2 regions of the Streptomyces sp. NBC_01237 genome follow, and region 1 is predicted to be linked to the other one. Evidence: predicted binding sites of a transcription regulator. Region 1 holds the regulator's gene; the other holds the start of a gene.

What was found. The regulator HrcA, encoded in region 1, represses chaperone genes, less so after heat shock. The targets are predictions, from matches to a motif close to TTNGCACTCNGNNNNNCNGAGTGCNAA.
Region 2: the regulator HrcA is predicted to act here: its motif matches at 2,646-2,672, upstream of groES (co-chaperone GroES).

What each region holds. Positions count from the first base shown of each region.
Region 1 covers NZ_CP108508.1:2,717,400-2,726,952, reverse strand. The annotation lists gene OG251_RS12125 (ABC transporter substrate-binding protein) at 1-2,247, opposite strand, end outside; gene OG251_RS12120 (DUF3097 domain-containing protein) at 2,369-3,187, opposite strand; gene OG251_RS12115 (MBL fold metallo-hydrolase) at 3,213-3,944, opposite strand; gene hrcA (heat-inducible transcriptional repressor HrcA) at 4,109-5,125, shown strand; gene dnaJ (molecular chaperone DnaJ) at 5,126-6,262, shown strand; gene OG251_RS12100 (nitronate monooxygenase) at 6,394-7,467, shown strand; gene OG251_RS12095 (16S rRNA (uracil(1498)-N(3))-methyltransferase) at 7,464-8,210, shown strand; gene OG251_RS12090 (ATP-binding protein) at 8,484-9,553, shown strand, end outside.
Region 2 covers NZ_CP108508.1:5,478,795-5,488,347, reverse strand. The annotation lists gene OG251_RS24675 (hydroxyacid dehydrogenase) at 1-68, shown strand, start outside; gene groL (chaperonin GroEL) at 507-2,129, opposite strand; gene groES (co-chaperone GroES) at 2,230-2,538, opposite strand; gene OG251_RS24660 (hypothetical protein) at 2,693-2,953, opposite strand; gene OG251_RS24655 (polysaccharide deacetylase family protein) at 2,950-3,930, opposite strand; gene OG251_RS24650 (class I SAM-dependent methyltransferase) at 4,029-5,261, shown strand; gene OG251_RS24645 (hypothetical protein) at 5,274-5,933, opposite strand; gene OG251_RS24640 (alpha/beta fold hydrolase) at 6,046-6,855, shown strand; gene OG251_RS24635 (VOC family protein) at 6,907-7,371, opposite strand; gene OG251_RS24630 (MFS transporter) at 7,490-8,863, opposite strand; gene OG251_RS24625 (TetR/AcrR family transcriptional regulator) at 9,104-9,553, shown strand, end outside.

The DNA of each region.
Region 1 (9,553 bases):
CGGGGTGTTGAGGCTGGCGCCGCCGGAGAGCTTGTACGTGACGTCCTCGCCCACGCCGAACCCCGCCTTGCGGAGCATCGACCTGCCCGCCTCGCGCTGCTCGGCCGTGTACCGGTCCTTGTCGCCGTTGCGCAGTTCCCGGGAAAGGACGATCGCGCTCGGGGCGGTCCTCCCGCCCTTGAGCTTCTCGGCGATCTGCCGGGCGACCAGACCGAGGGCGTACGCCTGCTCCTCGTCGGTCGCGGCGAGACCGAAGTAGTTCGGGTAGTCCCGGGGCAGATCGCTGCTCGAATTGGTGGTGTCGACCAGCGGCAGACCGGCTTTCCGGAGCCGGCCGGTGGCCGCCGCGCTCTCCTGCGTGTTGCGGCCGAAGCCGACCACGCCGACCACGGTCGGGTCCCGCTCCGCCACCTCTATGATCTTGTCCACCGTGGTCAGCTGATGGAGCATGTCCTGACCGCCGTTGGCCGTGAGGACCCGCAGCTTGACGGGCCGGTGCAACGTCTTGTTCACCGAACGCTGGTGCAGATAGACGCCGGTCAGCTCCTCCAGCCCCTTGCGGGTGAGCTTGTCGTCGCCGTTCCGCGCGGTGAGCGGCCCCGCGTAGACGATGGTGACGTAGTTCTCGTTCGGCCCGATGTCCGCGTTCTCGTCGCGGATCGCCTTCTCGACGCGCTCGAAGCTGATGCCCGCGCCCACACCGTTCAGTGCCAGCTTGTTGCCCTTGGCGAAGAGCACCTCGGGGGAGGTGGCCACCCCCACGCACTCCTTGTCCTTCCCCGAACCGCTCCAGATCGCGTCCGTGTTGCGGTCGGTCAGCGGGCCGTGGCAGTACTCCTTCCGCCAGTGCTCGCTCCACAGGAAGGTTCCCAGCAGGCTCCCGACGAGGACGAGCGCGACGGCCGCCCTGGACATCACCCACCACGCCCAGGTCCGCCGGACCCGGTAGGTGACGAGTTCCGCGTGCGCGTGCTCATGGGTCAGCTTGCCGGTGGACAGCGGCAGCCGGAGCACCCACGCCAGCGTCGCGGCCGCGACGGGGGACTGGCCCAGGCTCAGATCGTCGACCCAGCGCTCGTAACGGGCCCGCGCCGCCGCGGAGAAGGTGGGCCCGCTCGCGGGCGGCGGGTCCGCGGGCAGCGGCGGGGTGTGCCGCATGATCCCGGCGGCGGGCAGGGACGCCAGCAGCAGCAGCGGGTCCACCTCGCTGCGCCGCGACCGTACGCTGTTCATCGCGTTGATCAGCAGGATGCCGCCGTTGTCCTGGGTGGCCGTGGGCAGGAACACCACCGGCGGGACCGTCCGCTTGCTGCGCCGCCAGTCCAGCGTGTGCGGCCGGTAGTTGTGCAGCAGGTCCTCCAGCAGGGCCTGGACCCGCAGCTCCAGATGGAACTGGCGCGCGTGCTCGTCCCCCGCCCGCGCGTCGGCCACCCGCTCGGCGACCGCCGCCGCGCGGGCCCGGATCACCCGCCAGGAACCGCTCGGCGAGAACCGGGACCAGCCGTCGGAGGGGTACCCCGTACTGGAGGCGGCCAGGGAGGAGGTGGTCGCGAACCACCGGCTGGCCCGGCGCAGCCACAGTAGCGGCGGCGCGGCGCTGCTCAGCAGCCGTACGACGGCCAGGCCGAGCAGGGCGACGGCCGCCACCAGGGCGGTCAGCAGCCAGCCGATCTCGCCGAGCAGCACGCTGAGCACGGCGATGAAGACGGCGCCCATGAAGGTCTCCGGCCGCACCGAGGCCCGCAGCGAGTCCCACCAGTTGTTGGCCCCCGACCGGCTCGCCCGCCAGCGCAGCCTGCCCAGCTGCTCAAGAATCCTTTCCTCACGTCCACGCGCCGAGCGCCCGCCGGGCTGCGCGAGCACCGTCGTGGTGGCCTGCTCGATGGCACCGAGGAGGCGTGAGCGGGGGAAGGAGAACGGCTTGTACTGCGAGCTCTCCCGGGTCTCCCAGGGCTCCTCGCTCAGCCTGCGCACCATGTCGAGCGCCGCGTCGTACGGGGTCCGGCCCTCGCCGTCGAGCAGCTTCACCGGGACCCGGCGCAGCTGATTGGCCCGGTGGATCTGGAGCACGATCTGCTCGACGCGCGCGTCGATCTCGGGCCCCGCGTCGGCCTCGGCCGCCTGTGCGACGACCAGTGGCATCACCGGCCGGTTGACCTTGTACTGGTCGATCAGCTGCTGCATCAGGTGGAAGACGGCCGAAGCCGCCTCGTTCTCCGCACTGTCCTGCCACACCTCGCGTGTCATGTCGCCCCCGTGCCTTCCCGTCGCCCGCCGAGCCCCTTCACCTCTCAATAACCGATGGTGCGTGTGTGGCGCAGGCGTTCAGCGGGATCGGTACCGGATCCTCTTCAACGGGGGCCGGGCTTCAGCCGGGAAGCGTCACGAAGTCGATCAACTCCTCGACCCGGCCCAGGAGTTGTGGTTCGAGGTCGCGATAGGAGTGGACCTTGGAGAGGATGTGCTGCCAGGCCGCCCCGGTGTTCTCCGGCCAGCCCAGCGACCGGCACACCCCTGTCTTCCAGTCCTGGCCGCGCGGCACCACCGGCCAGCCCGCGATCCCCACCGAGGAGGGCTTCACCGCCTCCCAGACGTCGATGTACGGGTGGCCCACCACCAGCACGTTCGCGTCCGACACCTGACCGGCGATCCGGGACTCCTTGGAACCGGGCACCAGATGGTCCACCAGCACCCCCAGCCGGGCGTCCGGACCCGGTGAGAACTCGCGCACGATCGCCGGGAGGTCGTCGATGCCCTCCAGGTACTCGACCACCACACCCTCGATCCGCAGGTCGTCGCCCCACACCCGCTCGACCAGCTCCGCGTCGTGCCGGCCCTCCACATAGATCCGCCCGGCCCGCGCCACCCGGGCCCGCGCGCCGGGCACCGCCACCGAACCGGACGCCGTACGGGCCGGCCGCACAGGACCGGCGGCCGAGGGGCGTACGAGCGTGACGACCCGGCCCTCCAGCAGGAAGCCACGCGGCTCCATCGGGAACACCCGGTGCTTGCCGAAGCGGTCCTCCAGGGTGACCGTCGGCCCCTGGGCCGTCTTCTCGCAGCGGATCACCGCACCGCAGAAGCCGGTGGAGACCTCCTCCACGACCAGATCGGGCTCGGCGGGGACCTCCGGGGCGGGGACGGACTTCTTCCACGGCGGGGTCAGGTCCGGCTGATAGCTGCGCATGGCACGACGATAAGTGGGCGGCCTCTCACGACACGCCGAAGCGCTCCGCCAGCCGGTCCCGCTGTGCCCGTACGAACGCCGCGTCCACCACCGCCCCGTGCCCCGGCACGTACAGCGCGTCCTCGCCGCCCAGCGCCAGCAGCCTGTCCAGCGCGGCCGGCCAGCGGGAGACGACCGCGTCCCGGCCCGCCTGCGGTTCGCCGGACTCCTCGACCAGGTCGCCGCAGAGCACCACCGCCGGCTCCCCGTCCGGCCCCGGCACCAGCGCCGCCAGATCGTGGCCGCTGTGCGCCGGACCGACATCGGCCAGCAGCACCTGCCGGCCGCCCCCGAGGTCGAGCGTCCACTCCCCGCGCACCTCGTGGTGCGGGGCCACCAGGACATCCACCGCCTGCGCCGCCTGCTCCTCGGGCACCCCGTGGCGTACCGCGGAGGCGCGCAGACCGTCCGCGCCGCTGCTGAGGAGACCGGCGATGCCGACCGCCCCGTACACCTGGGCCCCGGCGAACGCCGCGGTGCCCAGTACATGATCGAAATGCGGGTGGCTCAGTGCGATATGTGTCACCCTCCGGCCGAGCAACGCCTCCGCCTGCGTCCGCAGCTCGACGCCCTCACGCAGCGTCGACCCGGTGTCGTAGAGCAGCGCCGCGCCCGCCCCGGCCACCAGCGCGACCGTCGCATCCCACCCGGGAAGGCGCCGCCGGCCCACACCGTTGCCCAACCGCTCCCAGCCGAACTCTTCCCAAGAGACGTCCATACGGCGACGCTATCGGCAACGACCTGCGCAGTCTCGCGGTAGCGTGGCCGGTCGCCCTTGCCTGGGGGGCACCCCGCCCCCGTACACTGGCCGGGGGGATTGCTGGCACTCGAACGCACAGAGTGCCAGGCAGACACCGGAGACGACAGCTGGAGGTGTGCGCGATGCTCAGCGAACGCAGACTCGAAGTGCTGCGCGCCATCGTCCAGGACTATGTCGGCACCGAGGAGCCCGTCGGCTCCAAGGCGCTCACGGAGCGGCACAAGCTCGGGGTCTCCCCGGCCACCATCCGCAACGACATGGCCGTGCTGGAGGACGAGGGATTCATCGCCCAGCCGCACACGAGCGCGGGGCGCATCCCGACGGACAAGGGCTACCGGCTCTTCGTCGACCGGCTGGCGGGCGTCAAGCCGCTGTCCTCGCCGGAGCGCCGTGCCATCCAGAATTTCCTCGACGGCGCGGTCGACCTCGACGATGTCGTGGGCCGCACCGTACGGCTGCTCGCGCAGCTGACCCGGCAGGTCGCCGTCGTGCAGTACCCCTCGCTGACCCGCTCGACGGTGCGGCACGTGGAGCTGCTGGCGCTGGCTCCAGCCCGGCTGATGCTGGTCCTGATCACCGACACCGGCCGGGTCGAACAGCGTATGATCGACTGCCCCGCGCCGTTCGGTGAGACCTCTCTCGCCGATCTGCGGGCCCGGCTCAACAGCCGGGTCGTCGGACGCCGCTTCGCGGATGTTCCGCAACTGGTGCAGGAGCTGCCGGAATCCTTCGACAGCGAGGACCGGGCCACCGTCTCCACGGTGCTCTCCGTCCTTCTCGAAACGCTGGTCGAGGAGACGGAGGAGCGGCTGATGATCGGCGGCACCTCCAACCTCACCCGCTTCGGGCACGACTTCCCGGTGATGATCCGGCCGGTGCTGGAAGCACTGGAGGAGCAGGTCGTGCTGCTGAAGCTGCTCGGTGAGGCAACGGACTCGGGCATGACCGTACGTATCGGGCACGAGAACGCCCATGAGGGGCTCAACTCCACGTCCGTCGTCGCGGTCGGCTACGGTTCGGGCGACGAGGCAGTCGCCAAACTCGGCGTGGTCGGACCGACCCGCATGGACTACCCCGGAACGATGGGAGCGGTACGCGCAGTGGCACGTTACGTCGGACAGATCCTGGCGGATTCGTAAGTGGCCACGGACTACTACGCCGTACTAGGCGTGCGCCGCGACGCATCTCAGGACGAGATCAAGAAGGCATTCCGGCGGCTCGCCCGCGAGCTGCACCCGGATGTCAACCCGGATCCGAAGACCCAGGAGCGGTTCAAGGAGATCAACGCCGCTTACGAGGTGTTGTCGGATCCGCAGAAGAAGCAGGTCTACGACCTCGGTGGCGACCCGCTGTCCGCCTCCGGCGGAGGCGGCGCGGGCGGATTCGGACAAGGTGGCTTCGGCAACTTCTCCGACATCATGGACGCGTTCTTCGGTACGGCGTCGCAGCGCGGACCCCGTTCGCGCACCCGGCGCGGCCAGGACGCGATGATCCGGCTGGAGATCGACCTCTCCGAGGCGGCCTTCGGCACCACCAAGGACATCCAGGTCGACACGGCGGTCGTCTGTACGACCTGCAGTGGCGAGGGCGCGGCCCCCGGCACCTCCGCCCAGACCTGTGACATGTGCCGCGGTCGCGGCGAGGTCTCCCAGGTCACCCGGTCCTTCCTGGGCCAGGTCATGACCTCGCGGCCCTGCCCGCAGTGCCAGGGCTTCGGTACGGTCGTGCCGACGCCCTGCCCGGAGTGCGCCGGTGACGGCCGCATCCGCTCGCGGCGCACGCTCACCGTGAAGATCCCCGCGGGCGTCGACAACGGCACCCGCATCCAGCTCGCCGGTGAGGGCGAGGTCGGCCCCGGCGGCGGACCGGCCGGCGATCTGTACGTCGAGATCCACGAGCTGCCGCACGCGGTGTTCCAGCGGCGTGGCGACGATCTGCACTGCACGGTCACCATCCCGATGACGGCGGCGGCGCTCGGCACCAAGGTGCCGCTGGAGACGCTCGACGGCCTGGAGGAGATCGACATCAGGCCGGGCACCCAGTCCGGTCAGTCGGTGCCGCTGCACGGGCGCGGGATCACACATCTGCGCGGCGGTGGCCGGGGCGACCTGATCGTGCATGTCGAAGTACTGACCCCGTCCAAGCTGGACTCGGAGCAGGAGCGACTGCTGCGCGAGCTGGCGAAGCTGCGCGGCGAGGAACGGCCCATCGGCCAGTTTCAGCCAGGTCAGCAAGGGTTGTTCTCCCGGCTGAAGGACGCTTTCAACGGCCGCTGAACCGGTCTCGGCCTGTCACCGCACCGCCCGTCGGTCTTGTACCGGCGGGCGGTGCTGCGTACAGCGGTATATCGGTCATGCCGTCTCATGGCTGATTCGGCCCTGTGCGTCGGACATGGCACGATGCGGTCATGTCCTCCGAGTTGACCGATCTCTGCCGGTATCCGATCGTGCAGGCCCCGATGGCGGGCGGTGTCTCGTCCCCGGAACTCGTCGGGGCCGTCGCCGACGCCGGCGGGCTCGGGTTCCTCGCCGCCGGGTACAAGACGACGGACGGCATGTACAACGAGATCAAACAGGTGCGCAGGCTGACCGGCGGACCGTTCGGCGTCAACCTCTTCATGCCGCAGCCCGCCCTCGCCGACCCGAGCGCCGTCGAGGTCTACTGCCACCAGCTCGCCGGTGAGGCCGTCTGGTACGAGACCCCGCTCGGCGACCCGGACACCAGCGGCGACGACGGCTACGAGGCCAAGGTCGCGATCCTCCTGGAGGACCCGGTCCCCGCGGTCTCCTTCACCTTCGGCTGCCCGACCCGCGACACCCTGGACGCCTTCGCCAAGGTGGGCACGTACACCGTCGTGACGGTCACCACCGCCGAGGAGGCGCAGTGCGCCCAGTGGGTGGGCGCCGACGCCGTCTGCGTCCAGGGCGTCGAGGCGGGCGGCCACCAGTCCACGCACCGCGACGACCCGCAGGCCGACAACACCGGCATCGGGCTGCTCTCCCTCGTCGCCCAGGTCCGCGAGACGGTACAGCTGCCCGTCATCGCGGCGGGCGGCCTGATGCGCGGCTCCCAGATCGCCGCGGTGCTCGCGGCGGGCGCGGACGCGGCCCAGCTCGGCACGGCGTTCCTGGCCTGCCCCGAGTCCGGGGCGCATCCCCTGCACAAGCAGTCCCTGACCAACCCCCTGTTCGTCCGCACGGCGCTGACCCGGGCGTTCTCCGGCCGCCCGGCCCGCGGCCTGGTCAACCGCTTCATGACCGAGCACGGTCCGTACGCCCCCGCCGCCTACCCGCAGGTCCACTATGTGACGAGCGGGCTGCGCAAGGCCGCCGCCCGCATCGGGGACGCCCAGGGCATGGCACTGTGGGCCGGACAGGGGCACCGGATGGCACGCGAGCTGCCCGCCGGAGAGCTGATCGACCTGCTCGCCACCGAACTGGAAGCCGCCCGGGTGGCGGTGAGCGGAAGGAGTGCCCAGTGACGGCACCGGTCTTCGTCGTCGAACGGATGCCCAGCGGGCCCGAGTTCGTCCTGGACGGCCCCGAAGGGCGGCACGCCGTCTCCGTGCGGCGGCTGCACGCCGGTGAGGACGTCGTCCTGACGGACGGTCTGGGCCGGTGGGCGGAGGGCGTCGTACGGGCCGCCGAGGGCAAGGACCGGCTGGTGATCACGGACCTCGCGACCGTTCACGAGGAGCCCGCGCCCGCCCCCCGTATCACCGTCGTCCAGGCCCTGCCCAAGGGCGACCGCGGCGAGGTCGCGGTGGAGACGATGACGGAGACGGGCATCGACGCCGTCGTCCCGTGGCAGGCCGCGCGCTGCATCACGCAGTGGAAGGGTGACCGCGGTCTCAAGTCCCTGGCGAAGTGGCGCGCCACGGCCAGGGAGGCGGGAAAGCAGTCGCGACGGGTCCGGTTTCCCGAGATCACGGAAGCGATGACGACCAAGCAGGTCGCCGCGCTGCTGGCCGCGGCGGACTTCGCGGGCGTGCTGCACGAGGACCGGGACTGCGACAGCGAACCGCTCGCCACCGCCGGACTCCCGGCGCGGGGCGAGATCGTGCTCGTCGTCGGCCCGGAGGGCGGTGTCTCCCCGCAGGAGCTCGCCGCCTTCGCCGAGGCGGGCGCGCGGCCCTACCGGCTGGGCCGCAGCGTGCTGCGCACCTCCACGGCGGGGACGGCCGCCGCTGCCCTGCTGCTGGGTCGCACCGGACGCTGGGGCTGAGGGGCTGAGTCGCACCGGACGCTGAGGGGCTGAGGGGCCGGAAGGGCGGAGTCCGGTGGCTCCGGGGGCTGTTGCGACCGGGACCGGCACGTTTCGATCCGGACCGGGCTGTTCCGACCTGGACGCCCGGACCAGCACGTTCCGCCCCGGACGGACGTGTCCCGAACCGGGGCGGCACGTTCCGCTCCGTGACCGGACATGTCCGAAGCGGACCGGGCTGTTCCACGCCCGACCGGGCGACGGACTGTCAGACCCGTTACGTAGGGTGAGGTCATGTCCAACGAGTCGCCTCTGATCATGAGCCTGCGCACCGCGGTCGACGCGGCGCCGGGCGACGTACCCCTGCGGCTGCATCTGGCCGAACTGCTGCTGGGCGAGGGGCAGTCCGAGGCCGCGGTCGCCCAGGCCGCCGTGGCGCTCCAGCACGCACCGGGGGACGCGGCGGCGCGTGGGCTGATGATGCGCGCGATGGGGATGCCGCAGCCGAAGGCCGAGGACGAGCCGCAGCCGGTGCCGCGGTCCGACGGCGGGTCAGCGGCACCGGCACCGGGCTTCGACTGGAAGGCCGCGGAGAACGAGATCAAGGACGCCGTCCCGCCGCGCTTCGTGACGCCGCGGCAGCCCGGGGCACGGCAGCCCGGAGGGCCCCTGGAGGCACCGCTCGCCGTGGACGGCGGCGGAGACCCCGGGGGCGCCTCGGCCTGGGACACGGAGGCACCCGCCCTGCGGCTCGACGACGTCGGCGGCATGTACGAGGTCAAGGATCGCCTCGAAGCCGCCTTCCTCGCCCCGATGCGCAACCCCGAACTGCGCAAGCTGTACGGCAAGAGCCTGCGCGGCGGCCTCCTGCTGTACGGCCCGCCCGGCTGCGGCAAGACGTTCATCGCCCGCGCCGTCGCGGGCGAACTCGGCGCCCGGTTCCTCTCCGTCTCGGTCAACGACGTCCTCGACATGTGGATCGGCAACTCCGAACGCAACATGCACGAGGTCTTCGAGACCGCCCGCCGTCAGGCGCCCTGCGTGGTGTTCCTGGACGAACTGGACGCGCTGGGCGCCAAGCGCAGCCGTACCGCCAGCAGTGGCATGCGCAACACGGTCAACCAGCTCCTCACCGAACTCGACGGTGTCGACGGCGCCAACGAGGGCGTGTTCGTGCTCGCGGCCACCAACGTCCCCTGGGACGTGGACATCGCGCTGCGCAGGCCGGGCCGCCTCGACCGCACCCTGCTCGTCCTGCCGCCCGACGCCGCCGCACGCGAGGCGATCCTGCGCTACCACCTGCGCGAGCGGCCCATCGAATCGGTCGACCTCGGCAAACTCGCCAGAGCCACCGAGGACTTCTC
Region 2 (9,553 bases), 2.8 Mb from region 1:
AACGCTTCGCCCGGGGACTGCCGTTCGCGGATCCGGTGACGCCGGGGGCGCTCCGCCACTCGGCGTGACCCCTCGGGGCTCCGCCCCGGACCCCGGTCCTCAAACGCCGGACAGGCTGAAAGATGCCCTCAATCGCCGGGCGGGCTCAATAAACCGAGCCCCCCGAAAACCCAGCCCCTCCGGTAATTGAGGAGCAGAGGTCCGGGGGGCAGTGCCCCCAAAACCCAGCCCCTCCGGCGATTGAGGAGCAGGCGTCCGGGGACAGCCCCCCGAAAACCCAGCCCCTCCGGCGATTGAGGAGCAGGCGTCCGGGGACAGCCCCCCGAAAACCCAGCCCCTCCGGCGATTGAGGAGCAGGCGTCCGGGGGCAGTGCCCCCAAAACCCAGCCCCTCCGGCGATTGAGGAGCAGGGGTCCGGGGACAGCGCACCCGGCAGGGTGGAACGCACCGAGGCCCGGTGCCCCCGCGACGGGGGTACCGGGCCTCGGTGTCGTGCCGGGTGCGTACTAGTGGGAGTGCCCGTGGCCGTGACCGGCGTCGGACTCGTCCTCGGCCGGCTTCTCGACGACCAGGGTCTCGGTCGTGAGCAGCAGCGACGCGATCGACGCGGCGTTCTCCAGCGCGGAGCGGGTGACCTTGACCGGGTCGATGACGCCGGCCTTCACCAGGTCGCCGTACTCGCCGGTGGCCGCGTTGAAGCCCTGGCCCTTGTCGAGCTCGGCGACCTTCGAGGTGATGACGTAACCCTCGAGGCCCGCGTTCTCGGCGATCCAGCGCAGCGGCTCGACGGCGGCGCGGCGCACGACCGCGACACCGGTGGCCTCGTCGCCGGTCTTGCCGAGGTTGCCCTCAAGGACCTTGACGGCGTGGACCAGAGCGGAGCCACCACCGGAGACGATGCCCTCCTCGACCGCGGCGCGGGTCGCGGAGATGGCGTCCTCCAGACGGTGCTTCTTCTCCTTGAGCTCCACCTCGGTGGCGGCACCGACACGGATCACGCACACGCCGCCGGCCAGCTTCGCGAGGCGCTCCTGGAGCTTCTCGCGGTCCCAGTCGGAGTCCGTGGACTCGATCTCGGCCTTGATCTGGTTGACGCGGCCCTTGACGTCGTCGGAGTTGCCCCCGCCGTCGACGATGGTCGTGTCGTCCTTGGAGACGGTGACGCGGCGGGCGGTGCCCAGCACGTCGAGACCGGCGCCGTCGAGCTTGAGGCCGACCTCTTCGGCGATGACGGTCGCACCGGTGAGGGTGGCGATGTCACCGAGCATGGCCTTGCGGCGGTCACCGAAGCCCGGGGCCTTCACCGCGACGGCGTTGAAGGTGCCACGGATCTTGTTGACGACGAGGGTGGAGAGCGCCTCGCCCTCGACGTCCTCGGCGATGATCAGGAGCGGCTTGGAGGCGCCGGCCTGGATGACCTTCTCCAGCAGCGGGAGCAGCTCCTGGATGGAGCCGATCTTGCCCTGGTGGATCAGGATGTACGGGTCGTCGAGGACGGCCTCCATACGCTCCTGGTCGGTCACCATGTACGGGGACAGGTAGCCCTTGTCGAAGGCCATGCCCTCGGTGAACTCAAGGTCCAGACCGAAGGTGTTGGACTCCTCGACGGTGATGACACCGTCCTTGCCGACCTTGTCCATCGCGTCCGCGATGAGCTCGCCGACCTGGGTGTCCTGCGCGGAGAGCGCGGCCACGGCGGCGATGTCGGACTTGTCGTCGATCGGGCGGGCGGTCGCGAGGAGCTCCTCGGACACGGCCTTGACCGCGGCGTCGATGCCCTTCTTCAGGGAGGCCGGGGACGCGCCCGCGGCGACGTTGCGCAGACCCTCGCGGACGAGCGCCTGGGCCAGCACGGTGGCGGTGGTGGTGCCGTCACCCGCTACGTCGTTGGTCTTGGTCGCCACCTCCTTCACGAGCTGGGCACCGAGGTTCTCGTACGGGTCGTCGAGCTCGACCTCGCGCGCGATGGTGACACCGTCGTTGGTGATGGTGGGAGCGCCGAACTTCTTGTCGATGACGACGTTGCGGCCCTTGGGGCCGATCGTCACCTTGACCGTGTCGGCAAGCTTGTTGACGCCGCGCTCAAGGGCGCGACGGGCGTCCTCGTCGAACTTCAGAATCTTCGCCATGGGCTGAATCTTTCCCTCTCGAACGAACTGCGCCCCTCGCCGCCCGGCTAGTTATTTCGCAGGGGACCAGGGGCGCAGAACAGAAGCAAACGTGGGTGAATTACTTCTCGACGATCGCGAGGACGTCGCGCGCCGAGAGGACGAGGTACTCCTCGCCGTTGTACTTCACCTCGGTGCCGCCGTACTTGCTGTACAGAACGACATCGCCGGTCTTGACGTCGAGCGGAAGACGCTCGCCGTTCTCGAAGCGGCCCGGGCCCACGGCCAGGACGACGCCCTCCTGGGGCTTCTCCTTGGCAGTGTCCGGAATGACCAGGCCGGAAGCCGTGGTCTGCTCGGCGTCGAGCGGCTGGACCACAATGCGGTCCTCAAGCGGCTTGATCGCAACCTTGGAGCTGGTGGTCGACACGATCCGGTCTCCCCCTTCGGAGATCTCACGGGGTTTAACAGTCTTTGGTCGGCGACCAGGTCGATCCGTCGTCGCGGGTGCCGGACCTGCCCTGTCGCACAGTGGTGCTGGCACTCTCCAGGGGGGAGTGCCAGACCCGAGACTATGACCGCGATTAGCACTCGGTCAAGCGGAGTGCCAATTCACCACCCTCGCGTCGTGCGGCGAGCCGGAGCGGGAGGGGGCGCCGGCCGCACGCGCCGCGACTGCCCTTGGCCACGGTGGCCTTGGGCGACGGCGACCGCGGGCCGACCTTCTGGGCCGCCTTGCGCCCCAGCCGTTCGATGGGGTCCACCGACTGCGCGCAGCCCGCGGTGACGGTGAACAGCGCACCGGCCGTCAGCAGTGCGGCCAGCAGCCGGTGCGCGCGGCTCATACGTAGTCCTCCAGCCTGGCCACCGCGTACCCCTTGTCGGTGATCGTCTTCATGACCCGGCGGATCATGTCCGCCATGGAGCCCTTCCAGTCCTCGCGTCCCCGGAAGTGGGTCAGGACGATGTCTCCGGGGTGCAGGTCCCGGTCCCACTCGCGCCACTCCATGTGGTCGGGGAACGCCTCGGCGGACCACAGGGGTACGGCGGTGACCCCGCAGGACTTCGCGACGACCAGGGTGTCGCGGTTGTAGTTGCCGTACGGCGGCCTGAAGAGGGTGGGCCGCTTCCCGTAGCGCTTCTGGATCTTCGCCTGCTGGTCGCAGATCTCCGTCCGCTGTTCCTCGCGGGAGAGTCCGGGCAGATAGCGGTGGTTGAGCGTGTGGTTGTTGAGGGTGACTCCGAGCTTCTGCATCTTCGCGAAGTAGTCGTAGTCGTCGTTGATCACGTAGTCGCTGAGGAAGGCGCTGTAGGGGATGTCGAGTTCGGTCATCATCCGCAGCAGCTCGGGGTCCTTCTCCGCCCCGTCGTCCATGGTGAGGAAGACGATCCGCTCCTTGGTGGGCACAGTGGTGAAGACGGGCGGCAGCGCGTCCCCGTCCGTGACCTCGAAGCCCTCGCGGGAGGTGATGCGCGGTTTCACGGCGGGGGGCGCGGGGGCGGGCAGCGGCACCGCGGCCAGCCCCCACTTCTTCGCGGCGACGGCCCGGGCCGCCTGTTTGCGCTTGAGCTCCTGGGCGTACGTGTCCGGGGCGCGGGCGGGTCCGGCCTGCCGGGCCGGGCCGCCCGGCTGCCCGGCGGCCGGCCCGCCCCGCTGACCGGCGGTGGGCTCGGCCGACCCGCCGGGGGTGCCCGCGCCACCGCCGTCCGATCCTGCGGCGCATCCGGAGCCGACGGCGGCGACCAGCAGGGCCGCCAGGACCATGTGACCCGGTCTGCGCCTCTTCGTGGTCAATTTTTCTTTTTGTCGTACTGGCTGCATGGCGCCGCATCCTGCCAGCCCGTCACCGGGCCCCCGCCCCGACACCGCCGCCGGGCTCGCCCGGTCCCCCGGCTGGCTCACAGCCGGCCTGGCTCACAATGGGCCGGGTGAACGCAACTACCCCCACCGGCCCCGCCGGCCCCACGGACCCGCTCGCCGCCTTCGCCGCCCTGCGCACGCCCGAGGGCGCCGAGCTGCTGGCCGGGCTGCGGGACCACGACCCCGCGCGGGAGCTGGCCACCGCGACCCGGCTGCGCCGTTCGCACCCCGCGGATCTGGTGTCGGCGGCCCTGGGGCAGGCACGGCTGCGGCAGCGGGCGGTGGCGAAGTTCGGTGCCGAGGACGCGCACCGGATGTTCTTCACACCGAACGGCGTCGAGCAGGCCACCCGTACGTCGGTCGCGACGTACCGCGCCGAACGGTTCGCGCGGCTCGGCGGCGTACGGAGCGTCGCGGACCTGTGCTGCGGGATCGGCGGCGACGCGATCGCCCTGGCCCGCGCCGGAATCCGTGTGCTCGCCGTGGACCGCGATCCGCTGACCGCCGAGGTCGCCCGCGCCAACGCCGCGGCGCTCGGTCTGGCGGACCTGATCGAGGTGCGGTGCGCCGATGTCACGGAGATCGACACCTCCCCGTACGACGCGGTCTTCGTCGACCCGGCGCGGCGCGGCGGACGGGGCCGGATCTTCGATCCGGAGGCGTACTCACCGCCGCTGTCCTGGGCGACCGCCGCCGCGCTGAAGGCCCCCAGGGCGGCGCTGAAGATCGCCCCCGGCGTCCCGCACGAGGCGATCGGGCCGCGGGCGGAGGCGGAGTGGATCTCGGACGGCGGCGACGTCAAGGAGGCGGTGCTCTGGTTCGGCGAGGGCTTCGCGCCCGGCTCGTTCCGGGCGACGCTCCTGCCCTCGGCGGCGACGCTGGTCGCCGCCGCCCCGCTCCCCGCCCCGCCCGTCGGCCCCGTCGCCCGCTATCTGTACGAGCCGGACGGCGCCGTCATCCGCGCCCACCTGGTCGCCGACATCGTGGAGCGGTGCGGTGGGTGGCTGATCGACGAGACGATCGCGTACGTCACGAGCGAGACGCCGTACGAGTCGCCCTACACGACCGCGTACGAGATCACCGACCGGCTCCCGTTCGGCATGAAGAAGCTGAAGGCCCTGCTGCGGGAGCGGGAGGTCGGCGTACTGACCGTCAAGAAGCGCGGCTCGGCGGTCGAACCGGAGGAACTGCGCCGCCGCATGAAGCTTCGGGGGCCGCACTCGGCCACCGTGTTCCTGACCCGGGTGGCCGGTGCCCCGACGATGCTGATCGGCCACCCCGTGGACCGATGAGCCGGTGAGGTGTCAGCCGTGCGGTCCGCCGCCCGCCGGCACCCGCGGCCGGGACACGGCTCCGATCAGGACCCGCACCACCCAACGGCGGTGGGTGAGCGCCTTGGTGATGCCGATCAGACCGGCCACCCAGGCGATGAGGCCGACGCCCATGAGGAGGACGACCAGGCCGTACGGGTCACCGGCCGTGGCGCCCGCCGGTCCGGCCGTGCACGCGAACAGGCCGACCGCGCACAGCACGAAGGACGCCAGCAGCCAGGCGAGACTGGCTCCGGGCCTGCGCAGTCGCAGGTCGCGGGCCGGGTCGCGGTCCAGCGCGCCCCATTCCAGGAGCAGTTGACGGACCCTCCGGTCCCGGGACAGGCCCAGCGCGACGAAGACGGCGGACGGCACCAGGAGTGCGACGCCGATGACGAGGCTGACCAGGGCACCGATGGCGCTGATCACGTCGTACGTCTGCTCGAACATGATGAGCCCGGTCCCCACGAGGGACCAGCCGAGCGCGGCGAGCGCCGCCCACATCCACAGCAACCCGAGCCGCCCCGGCCCCACATGCATCCTGACCAGCTCGCCCAGGACCACGTCCCGGTCGGCGAGCAGCGCTTCGCGGTCGGGCCAGGAGCGGATCTCCACGGGCGGCGGGGACGGCGGCAGCGGCGAACGGCGTGACATGACCCAGACACTACCGGCGGGTCACTCCCCCCCCTCCAACCGTTACCTGTTAAAAGCTCCTTCTGGTAACTTCATCGAAGCGGTCGAGCATCCCCGAAGCAGGAGGCACCCCATGACCTGGACTCTCGGCAGGACCTTCGAGACGCCCGACGGAGCCATCCGGTGGGACTCGTTCGGGCAGGGCGATCCCGTCGTGCTGCTGCACGGCTCCCCGTTCTCCTCGTACATCTGGCGCGATATCGCCCCTGCCCTCGCCCGCACCCGTCAGGTCTTCGTCTTCGACCTGCTGGGCTACGGGCGGTCGGAGCAGCGTGCGGGCCAGGACGTCGGGCTGGCCGCCCAGGGGCGGCGGTTCGCCGCCCTCCTCGGCCACTGGGGGCTGTCCGCCCCGGACGTGGTGGCCCATGACATCGGCGGCGCCGTCGCGCTGCGGGCGCTGCTGCTGGAGGGCGCCCGCTACCGGCACCTCACGCTGGTCGACGCCGTGGGCGGCGGCGACTGGGGTACGGGCTTCTTCAAGCTCATCCGCGAGAACGCGAACGTCTTCGAGCGGCTCCCCGACTACGCCCACGAGGCACTGGTCACGAGCCATCTGCGCTACGCCACCCATACGGGATACCGGCCCGGCGTCCTCGACGCCTATCTCGCCCCCTGGCGCGGGCCGGTCGGCCAGGCGGCGTTCTACCGGCAGTACCGGGATCTGGAGCAGGCGCAGTCCGACGCGTTCGAGCCGCTCCTCGGCGAGGTGTCGGTGCCGACCCGGATCATCTGGGGGCGCGAGGACCGGCTCCTGGTCGGTGAGTTCGCCGAGCGGCTGCACGCCCGGATTCCGGGGTCCGAGCTGATCTGGGTGGACGGCGCGGGCCACACGGTCCAGGAGGACGCGCCCGCCCGGCTGCTGGCCCTGCTGACCTCCCCCTGACCGCCGGACCCGGCCGGGGAGGAAGGCCGGGGGGGGAGGGCCGGGCAGCGGTCAGGCGTCCCGGAGCGCCTGGATGTCCAGCTTCCGCATCCCGAGCATGGCCTTCATCGCCCGGTCCGCCCTGGCCGGGTCCGGATCGCGCAGCACCTCGGCCAGCGCGCGCGGGACGATCTGCCAGGACAGGCCGTACTTGTCCTTCAGCCAGCCGCACATGCTCTCCTCGCCCCCCTCGGTGAGCGCGTCCCACAGGCGGTCCACCTCCGCCTGGTCCTCGCAGTCGACCGAGAGCGAGACCGCCTCGGTGAACGGGAACTGCGGGCCGCCGTTGAGAGCGACGTACTCCTGGCCGGCGAGCCGGAACTGCACGGTCATCACCGATCCGGTCTCGCCGGGGGACGCCGCCGTGTAGTGGGTGACGTCCAGGATCCGGGAGTCACCGCCGAAGATGGAGACGTAGTGGTTCGCCGCCTGTTCGGCCTGGTCGTCGAACCACAGGAAGGTCGTGATCTTCTGCATGGTCTTCTCCTCGTAGAGCCGTCCGGAGGGGCACCGGACGCCGGGGCGCCGCGCATCGGGACACCGGGCGCTCAGGCGCCGGACGCTGTGGAAGGTAGCCCCGTGACGGCCCCCGGACTCATCGGGACACGCCCGTCGCCCCGTCCGGCTCGGCCGGAGCCACCGCCCGCTCACCCGCCGGGAGCAGCACCAGCGCCGTCACCGCGGCCAGTGCGAGCAGCCCCGCGCAGACCCAGAACGCCGACGAGTACCCCGAGGCCAGTTCGGTGCGGCCGGAGCCGCCGCCGGTCACCTGGGCGGCGACGGTGACCAGGAACGCGAGCCCCAGCGAGCCGCCGACCTGGCGGGCGCTGTTGAGCAGCCCGGACGCCATGCCCGTCTCGCCGGGCACGACACCGGTCGTGGCGGCCGTGCCGAGCGGTACGAAGCAGAGGCCGACGCCGACGCTCGTCACCAGGGACGGGCCGAGTATCGAGTAGAGGAAGCCGCCGTCCGCCGTCGCCGTCGCGGCGAACCCGGCCATCCCGAGCGCGGCCACCGCCGCGCCCGTGGCCAGCAGCCGCCGGGTGCCGATCGCCGCGACCGTACGGGCGGCGGCCACCGAGCCCGCGACGACGCCCACACAGAACGGCAGGAACGCGGCACCGGCCGCCGTCGGCCCGTACCCGAGCACCAGCTGGAGATAGAGCGAGACGAAGTAGAACGCGGCGAACTGCCCCGAGGCCAGCAGCAGGCAGAACAGGTTCGCCGTCAGCACCGGCCGCTCCTTCAGCAGACCGGGACGCAGCAGGGGCGACGCGGTCCGCAGCTCGACGGCGACGAAGGTCACCAGCAGCAGCACCGCGGCGCCGAGCGTGCCCAGAGTGGTGGCGGAGCCCCAGGCGTGGTCCGAGGTCCGTACGAGCCCGAGGACCAGCAGCGTCGTACCGGCGGTGGCCAGCAGCGCCCCCGCCACATCGAGCCGGGCCCCGGTCCGCACGGGCCGGGCGGCGAGTCCCGTACGCACCGAAGCGGCGAGCGCGAAGGCGACGATCGGCACGTTCACCAGCATCACGGAGCGCCAGCTCGTCGCGTCCGTGAGCAGCCCGCCCGCCAGGACCCCGACGGCACCGCCCGCCGCGCCCGCCATGCCCCACAGCCCCAGGGCCCGCGAACGGGCGGGACCGGCCGGGAAGGCGAGGGTGATCAGGGCGAAGGCCACCGGGGCGAGCGCCGCCGCGCCGACCCCCTGCACCGCGCGCGCCGCGACCAGCGCACCCGGCGACTGCGCGAGCCCGCCCGCCAGACTCGCCGCGCCGAAGAGGACCAGCCCCGCCGTCAGGACGCGGCGGCTGCCTATCAGGTCGGCGAGCCGGCCGCCGAGCATGAGGAGCCCGCCGAAGGCGAGGGCGTAGGCGTTCACCACCCACAGGAGTCCGTCCCGGCCGAAGCCGAGATCGCTGCGGATGTCGGGCAGCGCCACGTTCACCACGGACATGTCCAACGACACCATGAACTGCACGGTGAGAGCCACCACCAGCAGCCAACGCACCTGCTTCGCCTGATTGTTCACGATTTACCCTTCCCTCGCGGTCACCCTTCGAATCATTACTATACGCGTATAGAAATTAATCACGGTGCGGCGGCCCGACAGGCGCGGGGTACGACGGAACGGCGTACGCCGGTACTGCGGAAGGGCGGACATGGCCGGGGAGGCGCGGAAGTGGCGAAGGGCGCGGGGGACAATGCCCCGGTGGCAGGCACAGAGAAGAAACCGGCGGCGGCGAAACGATCCGTGGGCCGGCCGCGCAAGCTGGACCCCGAGGTGATGGTCGCCACCGCGCGCCGCATCGTCGAGGAAGAGGGCGTAGCAGCCCTGAGCATGCGGCGGGTGGCGAAGGAACTGGGCAGTACGCCGATGGCGCTCTACCACTACGTGCAGGACAAGGACGAGCTGCTGATGCTCGCCCTGTCCGGCACCGCGGACTCCTTCCCGCGGCCCGAACTGCCCGAGGATCCGCGCGAGCGGCTGCTCGCCGTGTCCGTGCACATGCACGACATCCTCGGCCGGCTCCCGTGGGTGCTGGACATCCTGGCGCTGGGCGAGCTCACCGACAAGAACGCGCTGTGGATGGTGGAGGAGATCCTCGGCTCCGCCCTCGCCTGCGGGCTCTCCCCAGCTCAGTCGGTACGCGCCTACCGG